2 regions of the Atopobium sp. oral taxon 416 genome follow, and region 2 is predicted to be linked to the other one. Evidence: riboswitches for the same ligand, from Rfam matches in the RefSeq annotation. Region 2 holds a riboswitch; the other holds the start of a gene.
What was found. A riboswitch is a leader RNA that binds a small molecule or an ion and turns the genes downstream of it on or off. The one in region 2 is predicted to bind thiamine pyrophosphate.
Positions count from the first base shown of each region.

Region 1: linked by a shared signal. The riboswitch ahead of J4859_RS06275 (ECF transporter S component) and the one ahead of thiC (phosphomethylpyrimidine synthase ThiC) in region 2 are both predicted to bind thiamine pyrophosphate.

Region 1 is NZ_CP072380.1:1,150,955-1,156,710, reverse strand. It holds gene J4859_RS06290 (hypothetical protein) at 29-1,249, shown strand; gene J4859_RS06285 (energy-coupling factor transporter transmembrane protein EcfT) at 1,263-1,994, opposite strand; gene J4859_RS06280 (ATP-binding cassette domain-containing protein) at 1,991-3,400, opposite strand; gene J4859_RS06275 (ECF transporter S component) at 3,397-3,960, opposite strand; TPP riboswitch at 4,025-4,117, opposite strand; gene fba (class II fructose-1,6-bisphosphate aldolase) at 4,261-5,133, opposite strand; gene J4859_RS06265 (hypothetical protein) at 5,467-5,756, shown strand, end outside.
Region 2 is NZ_CP072380.1:810,362-816,117, reverse strand. It holds gene thiD (bifunctional hydroxymethylpyrimidine kinase/phosphomethylpyrimidine kinase) at 1-404, opposite strand, end outside; gene thiE (thiamine phosphate synthase) at 401-1,090, opposite strand; gene thiM (hydroxyethylthiazole kinase) at 1,090-1,920, opposite strand; gene thiC (phosphomethylpyrimidine synthase ThiC) at 1,997-3,289, opposite strand; TPP riboswitch at 3,278-3,383, opposite strand; gene J4859_RS04405 (class I SAM-dependent methyltransferase) at 3,507-4,268, shown strand; gene J4859_RS04400 (carboxylesterase family protein) at 4,655-5,756, shown strand, end outside.

The DNA.
Region 1 (5,756 bases), 340 kb from region 2:
AATCTATATGGTGGGAGGGCAGCGCTTCTTGGCAGAAGACAGACACACAGGTTCCAGGCGACCAGCCAGCCCCCAACCGTACAGACATATTGCTCGTCCTCCTTGGAAAAGACCAACACACAGTACAAGTTCGAAGCACCCCTGGGGCCGTCGGTGGCATCTGCAGGCACAAGCACAGAAACGCAGTACTGCCCCCGCTCCACGGTACACCACCGCGACCCAGCTGCGTGCGTTTGTCGCGATCGCCGTCATCATTCTCGCAGTCGTTCTCACAGTTCAGATCCACTCACTCGTCACCGCCTCAGGCGAAGGCGATCCCGGTGAAGCCCAGGAGCAGAGTGAAGATCAGGAAAAAATCTCTGAAGAGGAGCGGGACAACCAGGACGGGACTTCAAGCGAAGAGACAGTGACCGACTCCGGTATCGCCTATTCCGGGCAGGCCTCCTTAGACGGCAGCCCCGCGCTTGAGGACCTGGAAGAGGCCCTGCAGCAGTGCAGGGACAACGACATCACTGTCTCGATCGATCTACACGATATCGATAAAGAGAACGGAAGTCGAATCACCTATCAACCCGAAGACCGTGTCTACTCCGCCTCCGCTATCAAAGGCCCCTACAGTATCTTTGTCTATCAGGACTTGGTGGAGACAGGCAAGCTCAACCACGATACAGTGTATCCGTTCGTCAAGAACGTAATCAACCAATCCTCCAACAGCGACTATGCAAGCCTGAGAACGATGTCAGAGGAGTCCGGCTGGTCAGCGTGGCTCGCCGACGCCGGCATCGACACCGACAGCCACGATATCCCCTTTGACTACAACTGGTACGCGGACATGTCCGCCCGCGAGTTTGTCCTCGCCTGGAAGCAGGGCTACCGCTACCTCACCTCAGGCACCGACGACGCTAAGGAACTCTCACAGCTCTTCTTAACGACTCCGAACTCACCCCTGCATATGGTGCTGGGCAACACCTACCAAGTCTGGTCGAAGGCAGGTTGGTTCTCCGATGAGACAGAGGACGCTTCGCCCACGATGAACGACGCCGGCATCGTCTTCTCCGACACCGGTCCCTACGTGATCGCCGTCTGCACCGATTCCGCTTCAGACTCCAACCTCGTGAACCGCATCGTCAACGACCTCAACTGTTGCCACGGGCAGCTCACCGGTGGAAACTCTGCGCCGCTGTGGAACCCCTCCACTGCAATTCCCTCCGCATCTGAGAGTGTGACACAAAACGACACCGATATGTAAAGAGTTGGGAGCCCTACCAGGGCCGGATCACGAAAGCGCCCACCGCGAAGAGCGCGATGAGTACAACTGCTAAGACCCACTGCCAGATGGGACACACGTCCTCAACAAGCTCGGTGCGCGGGGCCCCTTCGCTGAACCCCTCAGACGTCATCCCCTGCGCCAAATCCCCCGACCAGTTGAGCGCGGTGATAATGAAGCGCAGATAGAGCCGCGGCTGCCAGAGGTGGTACTCATCCCCGCGCAGCATCGCGGAATACATAATCCGCTTGTACTGGTCATGGATGCTCTTCACCAGATTAAAGGAGCCGAGCAAGCCAAACACAAAGGTATTGGAGAGGTGCAAGTGCTGGTGGAGGCTGGTTAAGACCTCCTCTGCCCCTTTTGTCATCGTCACCATCATGCCTAACGCCAGATAGGCATACACACGCGTCCCATAGAGCCAGGCGGTGTGCGGCGCATGATTGACCGCAAAGAACATGAATGAGGACCAGGTACCCAACGCCAACGGAAAGGCCACTGCTAGCGCGATCAGCGCGGTCTTGAGACGTGCACGCATCGCTGCGAGGTAGATGAATCCGAAGGCTATCACAATCAGGTTGAGGATGATTGACTGGGAAAAGCCGATCAGGATCCCCACCCCCAGCATTGACACAAAGAGGACGGAGGCATTGAGCCCCCGCAGCTCAGAGCCCTGCTGTCCCGATCCCATACGGTCCGTGAGACGGTCTGCGCGGTTGTTGCTCATTGCTCCTCCCCCAACAGATTCAGGTGTTGATCCTCAAGCCTGAGCTCGTAGTCACAGGCCTCTGCGACCTGCGCACGCTGATGGGAGGCCACGAGCACCGCAGGCTCCAGAGCCTCAACCGTCTGGCAAAGGAGATTCAGGACCACCCGGACCGAGGCGGCGTCGAGCCCTGCAAAGGGCTCGTCAGCCAGCAAGGTCGGCTGTCCCATAATCAGCATGCTCAAGAGCTGCAGCTTCTTCTGTTGCCCTCCCGAGAGCCGGTACACCACATGTCTCTCAAGTCCGGTGAGACCTAATTCCTCAACGGCGCTGGCGATGCGTTTCTTGTCCCAATACTTAGGCTGCAGCGAGTGCTGTGCAGAGAGGGAAAGCTCGTCTTCCATCGTGAGCGTGACGAACTGATCCTCACTCGACTGAAAGGTCAGCCCTACCTTCATGGCCCACTCCTTGGGCTTAAAGTTCTGGGCATCCTGCCCCTCAAAGGTGAGCGTCCCTGTGTAGTCATGTTGGCAGGAGAGCACTTTGAACAGGGTAGACTTTCCCACCCCGTTGTCTCCGGACAAAAGTCCGACCTGCCCTTTGGGAAGGGTGAAGCGGCTGTCCTTCACAAGGGTCCGCTCCCCCGCCCCATAGCTGAGATCAGACCAGGAGAACAACCCCGATTTCAGGGGATGCGGGGTAACCCTATGCTCCTCACCGGACTTCCCCTCCGGCAGCATGTCGAGCGGCTTCTCGGTGAGCTCGTGGGTTTCCCCGGAAAGCGAAAAGAGCTTAGTCGCAATCCCCCGGTAGCCTTCCAGCTCGTGGTCAGCCAAAAATATGGTCGTGCCTTCCCGTGTCTGTAGCCCTTTTAAAACTTTCAGAATATAGGCACGTCCATGCACGTCTACATTGGCGAAGGGCTCGTCGAGCAGGATGATCTTGGAGCGCATCGCGAGCACGCAAGCGAGCGCCACGCACTGCTGCTCACCACCGGAGAGGGTGGTCACAATGTGCTGAGCCAGGTGCTCCAAATTGAGACGCTTCAGGACTTCCTGTCGACGCTCTGCAACTTCCTCTTTAGGTACCTGCAGGTTCGCGCAAGCAAAGTCGATCTGCTGTGCGACCGTGCGCATACTGAATTGCCGGGCGGGATGCTGGAAGAGCATCGAAACCCGCTGAGCACGCTCAAAAGGCATACAGATCCCGGCCACCTGTCCTTCCAGATAGACGTTGCCGGAGGTGATGGTGCCGCCGTAGCGTGGATAGAGGCCGGCGAGCAACTTCAGCAGCGTCGACTTGCCACTGCCGGAAGGGCCGCTCAGGACTGAGAATTCGCCCAGCGGCACCTCGAAGTTCTGATGGGAAAAGATCAGGATGTCGCGGTAGCGAAAACTCAGGTCTTGTGTTTTAAGGGAAAGCGTCATTTGTCAAGCAAGCCCGTCTTGTTGACAAGTTCGGCGATCTTATAGACCAGCACGCCGGAGAAGAGGCCGATTGAGGCGAAGCGGATGATAAAGAGGGCAATGCACATGCCTACGCCGTACTCCGCATAACCACTTCTCAGCAGGTCCCAAGCGAAAGTGATGATCGTCGTCCACAGGGCACCCCAGAAGAGTCCAGCTTTGTCCCAGTTCCTGTAGCGGCAGGTAGCGAAGCCCAGCTCAGAGCCCAAACCTTGGACTGCTCCGTTGATCAGGTCGCCGACGCCCCAACTCGAGAAGAGAAGCATCTCGACTGCGGCAGCCAGGAACTCACTGATAATTGAGACACCACGGCGCTTGAGCAGGATTCCCGCCAGCGGGCCTGCCATAACCCAGACACCTAAGGTGATATCGTTTGCAAAGGGCTCAAGCGGGGTTGCGGCTAGAAGATAGTAGACATAGCTCCAGAGCTGATAGATGATCCCGAAAAAGATCGCGATGATCGCGAGGAACACCACTTCGCGGATCGTGAACCCTCGTTTTTGTTGGTCGATGGTCTGCACGTTTGATCACTCCCTCTATTGTTCGAGGGGCTGTCAGAATGCATCGGCGGCGTTCAGCAACGCCTGCATCCAAATGGAAGCTCCCTTGCGCTGGTATTGTCCAGATCAGGTTCCATGGGTTTTCTCAGCCACGTTCGTGGCACCCCAGCCTCTCAGTGCACTTTCAGGGATACCAAAGGGTACGCATGCTGTCAATGAGCAGGACACAACGTACAAACGCCCGTTACAATGCAGTGTCCCCCACTTCCTTACGGAAACGGAGGACACAACCTAGCTCAGACTATAGGTAGTTATTAGTGACTACTCCCAGCCTTTGCCGACGGAGCCGAACTCTTCCATAAGCTCCTTGGTGCGGACAACGATAGCCTCTTTTCCCGGCTTTAAGACCTTACGAGGATCGTAGCCCTTCTCGAGCTCGTCCTTCTTCTCCTCATAGTACTTCTTGGTTGCTGCGGAGAAGACAACCTGCAGGTCGGTGTTGACGTTGATCTTGGAGATACCAAGGGAAATTGCCCTCTTGACCTGGTCAACAGGAATGCCGGTGCCGCCATGAAGGACAAGCGGGAGGTCTCCAACTTCCTTCTTGATGTTGCCGAGGACATCAAACTGCAGGCCCTTCCAGTTCTTCGGATACAGGCCGTGGATATTACCGATGCCACAGGCGAGAAAGTCAACGCCGAGATCAGCGATGGTCTTGCACTCTTTCGGGTCTGCGATCTCACCCATGCCGGTGACGCCGTCCTCGGTGCCGCCGATACCGCCGACCTCAGCCTCTACGGAAATGCCCTTCTTATGAGCGATGCCGACGAGCTCCTTGGTGTGCTCGACGTTGATGTCGAAGCTCTTCTCGTGAGAGCCATCATACATGATCGAGGTGAAGCCTGCGTCCATAGCCTCGAAGCATGCCTCATAGTTGCCGTGGTCGAGGTGTAGGGCTACCGGTACCGTGATGTTCATGTTCTTAACGAGGGTATTGACAATGTTGTAAACGACGTTGTAGCCACCCTGATACTTTGCAGCGCCCATGGAGCACTGAACAATCAACGGTGACTGCTCCTCTTCAGCTGCCGTAAGGATTGCCTGAGCCCACTCAAGGTTGTTGGTGTTGAATGCACCCAGACCATAGTGGCCCTTCTCAGCTGACTGAAGCATGTGTGTTGCATTAACGAGCATCTTAAAACCTCCGTCTGACGGTTTTGACAAGCACGTACTCAGCTAAGTATTACACTTTTACCGGATTATTTCACTATCTGAACCAGGCAGAACAGAGATTTTTTCGGCAAACGTGGCCCTCTGCGCCGTTAGATGCCTAAAATGTGTAGAATTGAGTAGAGCAACCGAGCGATCCTTCCGCCTCCATATGCCTGCTTTCAGTATTTCCACACAGATGTGAAGGATCAAAAATCAATCTCTGCGACACACATCAGAGCCATACCTAACTTCTATACTGTAAGATTCGATTTCACCGATATATACGTCTGATACATACTCAAGGGGGAATCTCCTGTGACAGACAGCGATAAGACGCAGTACTTTTCGCCCGAACAAAGAAATGATGCCGCACACTTCAAAGAGGATGCGGACAAAACCGTAGCCGACCCGGACATGGCTAAGCGTGCCCGCGTTGCCACCGAAGGCGAGGCTGACCGAACGGTCGTCGAGCCCGGCATGACAGATAGGCGCGCCCAGCGCGTCCCGACACAGCGGCGCTCAACCTATTTCAAAAAACAAGCCACCACCCGTTTCTATCAGGACGCCGACAATCCTTACTACCAGCCGCAGACCAATCCCTACCA
Region 2 (5,756 bases):
GGCGTCATGACCGCAGCCAGGCGGAAGAGCGAGAAGAGCGCATCCTGTGCACCCTCCTCGAGAAGTAGCGCCCCTGTCGTCGAGGCAAGCACCGGATCGACGACGATATTCTGCGCATGGAGCTCATCCAGGCTCTTGGCCACGGCAGCAACAATCTTGCCCGTCCCGAGCATGCCGATCTTCACGACAGAGGGCACCAGGTCTTCGAATGCCGCACAGATCTGCTGCTGCACAAGCTCGGGCGCAAGCGGCGTAACAGCATGTACCACTGCAAGCGACTGCGCCGTCACGGCCGTGGCCGCCACCTTGGGATGAAGACCCATCCCAGAGATGGTAGCCACATCCTGGGCAAGCCCTGCGCCGCCCGAGCTGTCAAGCCCTGCTATAGCGAGGACCGCCTTCATGCGGAGACGACCTTTGCGAGCTCTGCCTTGAGCTCCTCAGTAGCTTTCCGGCAGTCATCCGCTGCAAAGATGGCAGAGACGACCGCTCCTCCGGTAACGCCTGTGCCGGCAAGCTCATGAGCCGTCTTCGCATCGACGCCGCCGATACCGATAACAGGGATGGGGACCGCGGCGCAGATGCGCGTGAGCTCCTCGTAGGACACATCGACTGCATCGGGTTTTGTCGGCGTCGGATGGAGCGCACCGACACCGAGATAGTCGGCGCCTGCCTTCCAGGCAGCCACGGCTTCACCCACGGTCTGCGCCGAGACACCGATGATCGCATCCTCGCCCAGAATCTTGCGTGCCTGGCTGCAGGCAAGGTCTTCCTGGCCGACATGCACGCCGTCGGCACCTAGCTTCTTTGCAAGCTCGACAGCGTCGTCGAGCACGAAGGGAACGTGGGCACGAGCGCAGATCGCCTTGAGCTCCAGAGCAAGCTTCTCTGTCTCCGCCTCCGTTGCCTTCTTCTCGCGGAGCTGGATGAACGTGGCTCCGCCTTGAATTGCCGCCTCGACACAGGAGGCAAGCGTCCTGCCGCGGAGCCAAGCCCTATCCGTCACGGCATAGCAGAGCATGCTCTGCCTGATAGCGTCAGCAGACCAGGGACCGCGCTGGCAGGGTCCGAGCTTTGCATCTGCCGCCATCAGAGATCGGCCACCTTTGCAGATGCCACGAGCTCTTTGCCTTGGATATTCGAGAGCGCATCGATCAGGTAGGTGCGGAAAGATCCGGTGCCGTCCTCCCCTGCCATACGGGAGCGTGCCTTCTCGCCGCAGATGCCCATCATCGAGATGCCGGCTACGCTTGCCACATACACATCATCGTTTGCTGCCAAGAAGGCCGGAAGCATCGCCGAAAGCATGCAGCCCGTGCCCGTGATGCGTCCCATCAGGGAGACGCCGTTCCTGATAGCTGAGGTCCTTTTGCCGTCGCTCACGATATCGATGGCACCGGTGACGGCGACCGTGCACTTCCATGCCTTGGCAAGGCCAGCCACGAATGCTGCTGCCTCGGAGAGGTTCTCCTCAGTCGCTGCATCGGCAGCAGACACATCGACGCCACGGGTCGAAGCAGAGGCGCCGCCGAGAGCACGGATCTCGCTCATGTTGCCGCGGACCAGCTGGGGATGGTACGTGTCGAGGAGATGCTTCGCCGTCTCGGTGCGGAGCTTCGAAGCACCGGCACCGACAGGGTCGAGCACGATTGCATGTCCGAGAGATGCTGCCTTTGCTGCAGCATGGTCCATGCCATCGATGCTTCTATGGTTCAGGGTGCCGATGTTGAGGTCGAGCCCTGCGCAGATCGACGTGATGTCTTCCACATCGTCCGGCTCGTCGCTCATGATCGGGGATGCGCCGATTGCGAGGACCGCATTCGCGCAGTCGTTCACCGTGACGTAGTTCGTGATGCAGTGCACAAGGGGCGATGCCTTGCGCACATTGTCGAGACAGGTACCGAGCCCTTCCGTATTCATAACTATGCTCCTCCATGCAGCCTTAAGGCAGATGCTGCCATCTGCTCCAGGCTGCTTTCTATGCTTCTCTTCGCTTCTAGCCGAGATCGACCGTCAGTCCTGCCATGATCCTGTTCACGGTACGGGCAGCGCACATCTTGCCGCACATCGTGCAGGTGCCATCCTCCTCAGGCGGCGCCTTTGCGATGATCTCCTTTGCACGGTCGGGGTCGATAGCGCACTCGAACATGCCATCCCAGTCCACACGGCGGCGGGCATCGCTCATCTTGTTGTCGATGTCGCGTGCTCCAGGGATGCCCTTCGCGATATCTGCCGCATGCGCTGCGATGCGCGTGACGATGAGGCCTTCGCGTACTTCCTTGGCATTCGGGAGCTTCAGATGCTCTGCCGGCGTCACATAGCAGAGCCAGTCAGCACCAGTGGATGCCGCCACGGCGCCGCCGATGGCAGCCGTAATGTGGTCGTAGCCCGGTGCGATATCGGTCACGAGGGGTCCGAGCACATAGAACGGCGCACCATGGCAGAGACGCTTCTGGAGCTTCATGTTTGCCTGGATCTCATCCAGGGCCATGTGTCCCGGCCCTTCGACGACGACCTGGACGCCCTTCTCCCAGGCACGCGTCGTGAGCTTGCCGAGCTCGACAAGCTCCGACACCTCGCAGGCATCCGTTGCATCGTAGGTGGAGCCGCCACGCATCGCATCGCCCAGGCTGATCGTCACGTCGTGGTCATGCAGGATCTCGAGCACCTCATCGAAGTGCTCGTAGAAGGGATTCTCCTCCCCTGTTGTCATCATCCATGCAAAGAGGAGCGATCCTCCGCGCGACACGACATTCGTGAGGCGCTTCGTCTCGAGCAACGTATTCAGGACAGAACGGTTGAAGCCTGCATGGATGGTCATGAAGTCGACGCCGTCTTCTGCATGTGCTTCCACGACATCCAGGAAGTCCTGGGCCGTAAGTTCGACGAGCGGCTTGTCCTTGTAGCCGATCACGTCGTAGATGGGCACCGTGCCGACCATCAGCGGCGTCTTGGCTATAAGTTCTCTGCGGAACGGACGGGTCTTGCCGAAGTTCGAGAGGTCCATGATCGCATCGCCGCCAAACTGCTCGGCAATCCTTACCTTCTCCCACTCCTCCGGTGCATTCTGGATGTCTCCGGAGATGCCGAGATTCACGTTGACCTTCGTGCGCAGGCCTGCTCCTACCCCGCAGGGACGAAGCTTCTTGTGTGCCGGGTTGACAGGAATCGCGATCGTTCCCTTTGCGACACTGTCTCTGATGAATTCGTCGGATCTGTGTTCTGCCACTGCTACCGCGTGCATCTCGTCGGTCACTGTACCGGCACGCGCAGCATCCATCTGCGTCATGGCGCTCCCTTCGTTGGCATTATCCACATCAGGTTCAAAGGGTCGGGACCATCTGTCCCCTCTCAGCCGGCTATGCACCAGCTCCCCTCTATGTCTGCATGCTCCAGAAATTCGTCTGCAGCTGCAAGCCGGATTGTAGCACCTGAAAGCCAGATAGCAAAACGGCAGAGGCGGCTGATATACTCGATGAGAAATCCGACGGAAGGACGCAGGAGCCATGGAATCCAAGCGCTATCAGGACATCAACGCCGAGACGATTAACCGCTGGGTCAGCGAGGACTGGGAATGGGGCAAGCCCATCGACCATGAAACCTATAAGGCCGCCACAGAAGGCAGATGGCAGATCGTGCTCACGCCGACAAAACCGGTGCCGAGAAGCTGGTTCCCGCCTCTTCAAGGGACACGAGTCCTCGGCCTTGCTGCAGGAGGAGGCCAGCAGATGCCGGTTCTTGCTGCCGCAGGAGCCAGATGCACCGTGCTCGACCAGTCGGAGGCACAGCTTGCAAGCGAGCATCTCGTCGCCGAGCGTGAAGGCTATAGCATCGAGATCGTGAAGACAGACATGACGGAAGCGCTGCCGTTTCAGGACGCAAGCTTCGATATGGTCCTGAATCCTGTGAGCCTCTGCTACGTGCGTGAATGCGCACCCATCTTCCAAGAAGTCACACGCGTACTCGTACCGGGTGGCGCCTTTCTCGCAGGCTTCGATTTTGGTGGCTTCAACTACGTCGTCGATGAAGCAGAAGAGCGCATCATCCACAGCCTGCCGTTCGACCCCGTCGCAGATCCTTCCCTTGCAGACGAGCTCGCGGCACAGGATGCCGGCATGCAGTTCTCCCATTCTCCCGAAGAGATCCTGGGCGGCATGCTCCATGCCGGCCTCGTGATCGACGATGTGTCTGATGACACGAACGGCGAGGGCAGGCTTCATGAGTTCAATATCCCAACCATGCTCGCTGTGAAGGCGCACAAGGCATAGAGAATAGCGGAAGACTTCTCTCCATCCGCTGTGTCCCGAATCCTTGCCGTCAACGAGAGATGAATGCGCACTGCTGGGGTTCAATGTCGTACCTGCCATCCTGCGCCCTACCACAGGCAAGCTGGCTTGTATCGCATTCCAGATACCATTCAGAAACAAAATGGATGCCACTCGCCGCTGACGTTGGGATTCTTATGCCGGCTATCGTGCCTTGGATGATAGATTGCTCTCTACACGAGCTTGTTACTCCCCGGGAGGCATTACTCGTACATCTCATGCCAGATGTATGCAGCTATGCCACCGGGGAGTTTTTTATGCCGATAGCGTCTGGCCATCCAGGCGAAAGATATCGGAAGAACGGAATACAGGGGAGAAAGGAAACAGAGATGGGCAAGAGAACGATATCGCGGAGGAGCTTCGTCGGAGCAGGCAGCCTTTCGGCAGCAGCACTGGGGATGCTGCTTGCTGGCTGCGGAACCACACAGCAGCAGAGCGGCTCATCCAATCAGACAGATGCCGCGAAGAGCGATAGCTTGGTCGCAAAGACTGCATACGGTCCCGTCAAGGGCACGAACGAGGGCGGCGTGAACATCTGGTACGGCGTGCCTTACGGCAAGTCTCCAGAGGGAGAGCTCCGCTGGCAGGCGCCAGAAGAGCCCGAATCCTGGACGGAAGAGCGTGACTGCACCCAGCCAGCACAGCCAGCGCTGCAGTATACGAACAACGAGGTCACTGGCACAGAGGACTGCCTCAACCTCGATGTCTATGCTACAGAAGGCGCAAGCAAGCTCCCGGTCCTCGTCTATATCCACGGCGGAAACAACCAGACCGGAAATGCGCAGGAGATTCCCGGCAAGGATCTTGTCGTGAATAACTCATGTGTCTACGTCTCGCTGAGCTACCGCCTGGGCCTCTTCGGATTCAACTGCCTCCCTGCCCTCGGGAATGATACCGGCAACTTCACGCTCCTCGACATCGCAGCGGCACTCGACTGGGTACGCAGCAACATCGAGGCATTCGGCGGAGACCCCGAGAATGTCACGGTATCCGGCTTCTCTGCTGGCGGCCGCGATGTCATGGCCATGCTCATGAGCCCGCTGTTCGAGGGCAAGTTCGACAAGGCCATCGCATTCTCGGGCGGAATGACGACAGCAGAGCTCGAGCCTTCCCAGAAAAAGATTGCAGCTGCTCTTGTGCCGCTTGCTATGGAGGATGGCAAGGCTGCAGACGAAGAGAGCGCCTATCAGTGGCTCCTCTCTGATGACAGTGCAGTGCGTGACTGGCTCTATTCGGTCTCCGGCGAGAGGCTTGCACCCCTTATGGGCAATGCCTCCATCCGCATGAGCGTCTTCCCGCACCTCTACGAGGACGACATCGCGCTTCCCAAGGGTGGCTTCGCGAATGCCTCCTATCACGCTGTGCCGCTCATCATGTTGACCGGCTCCACGGAGTTCAGCATGTTCAGCGCCTTCGATGCGTTCTGGAAGT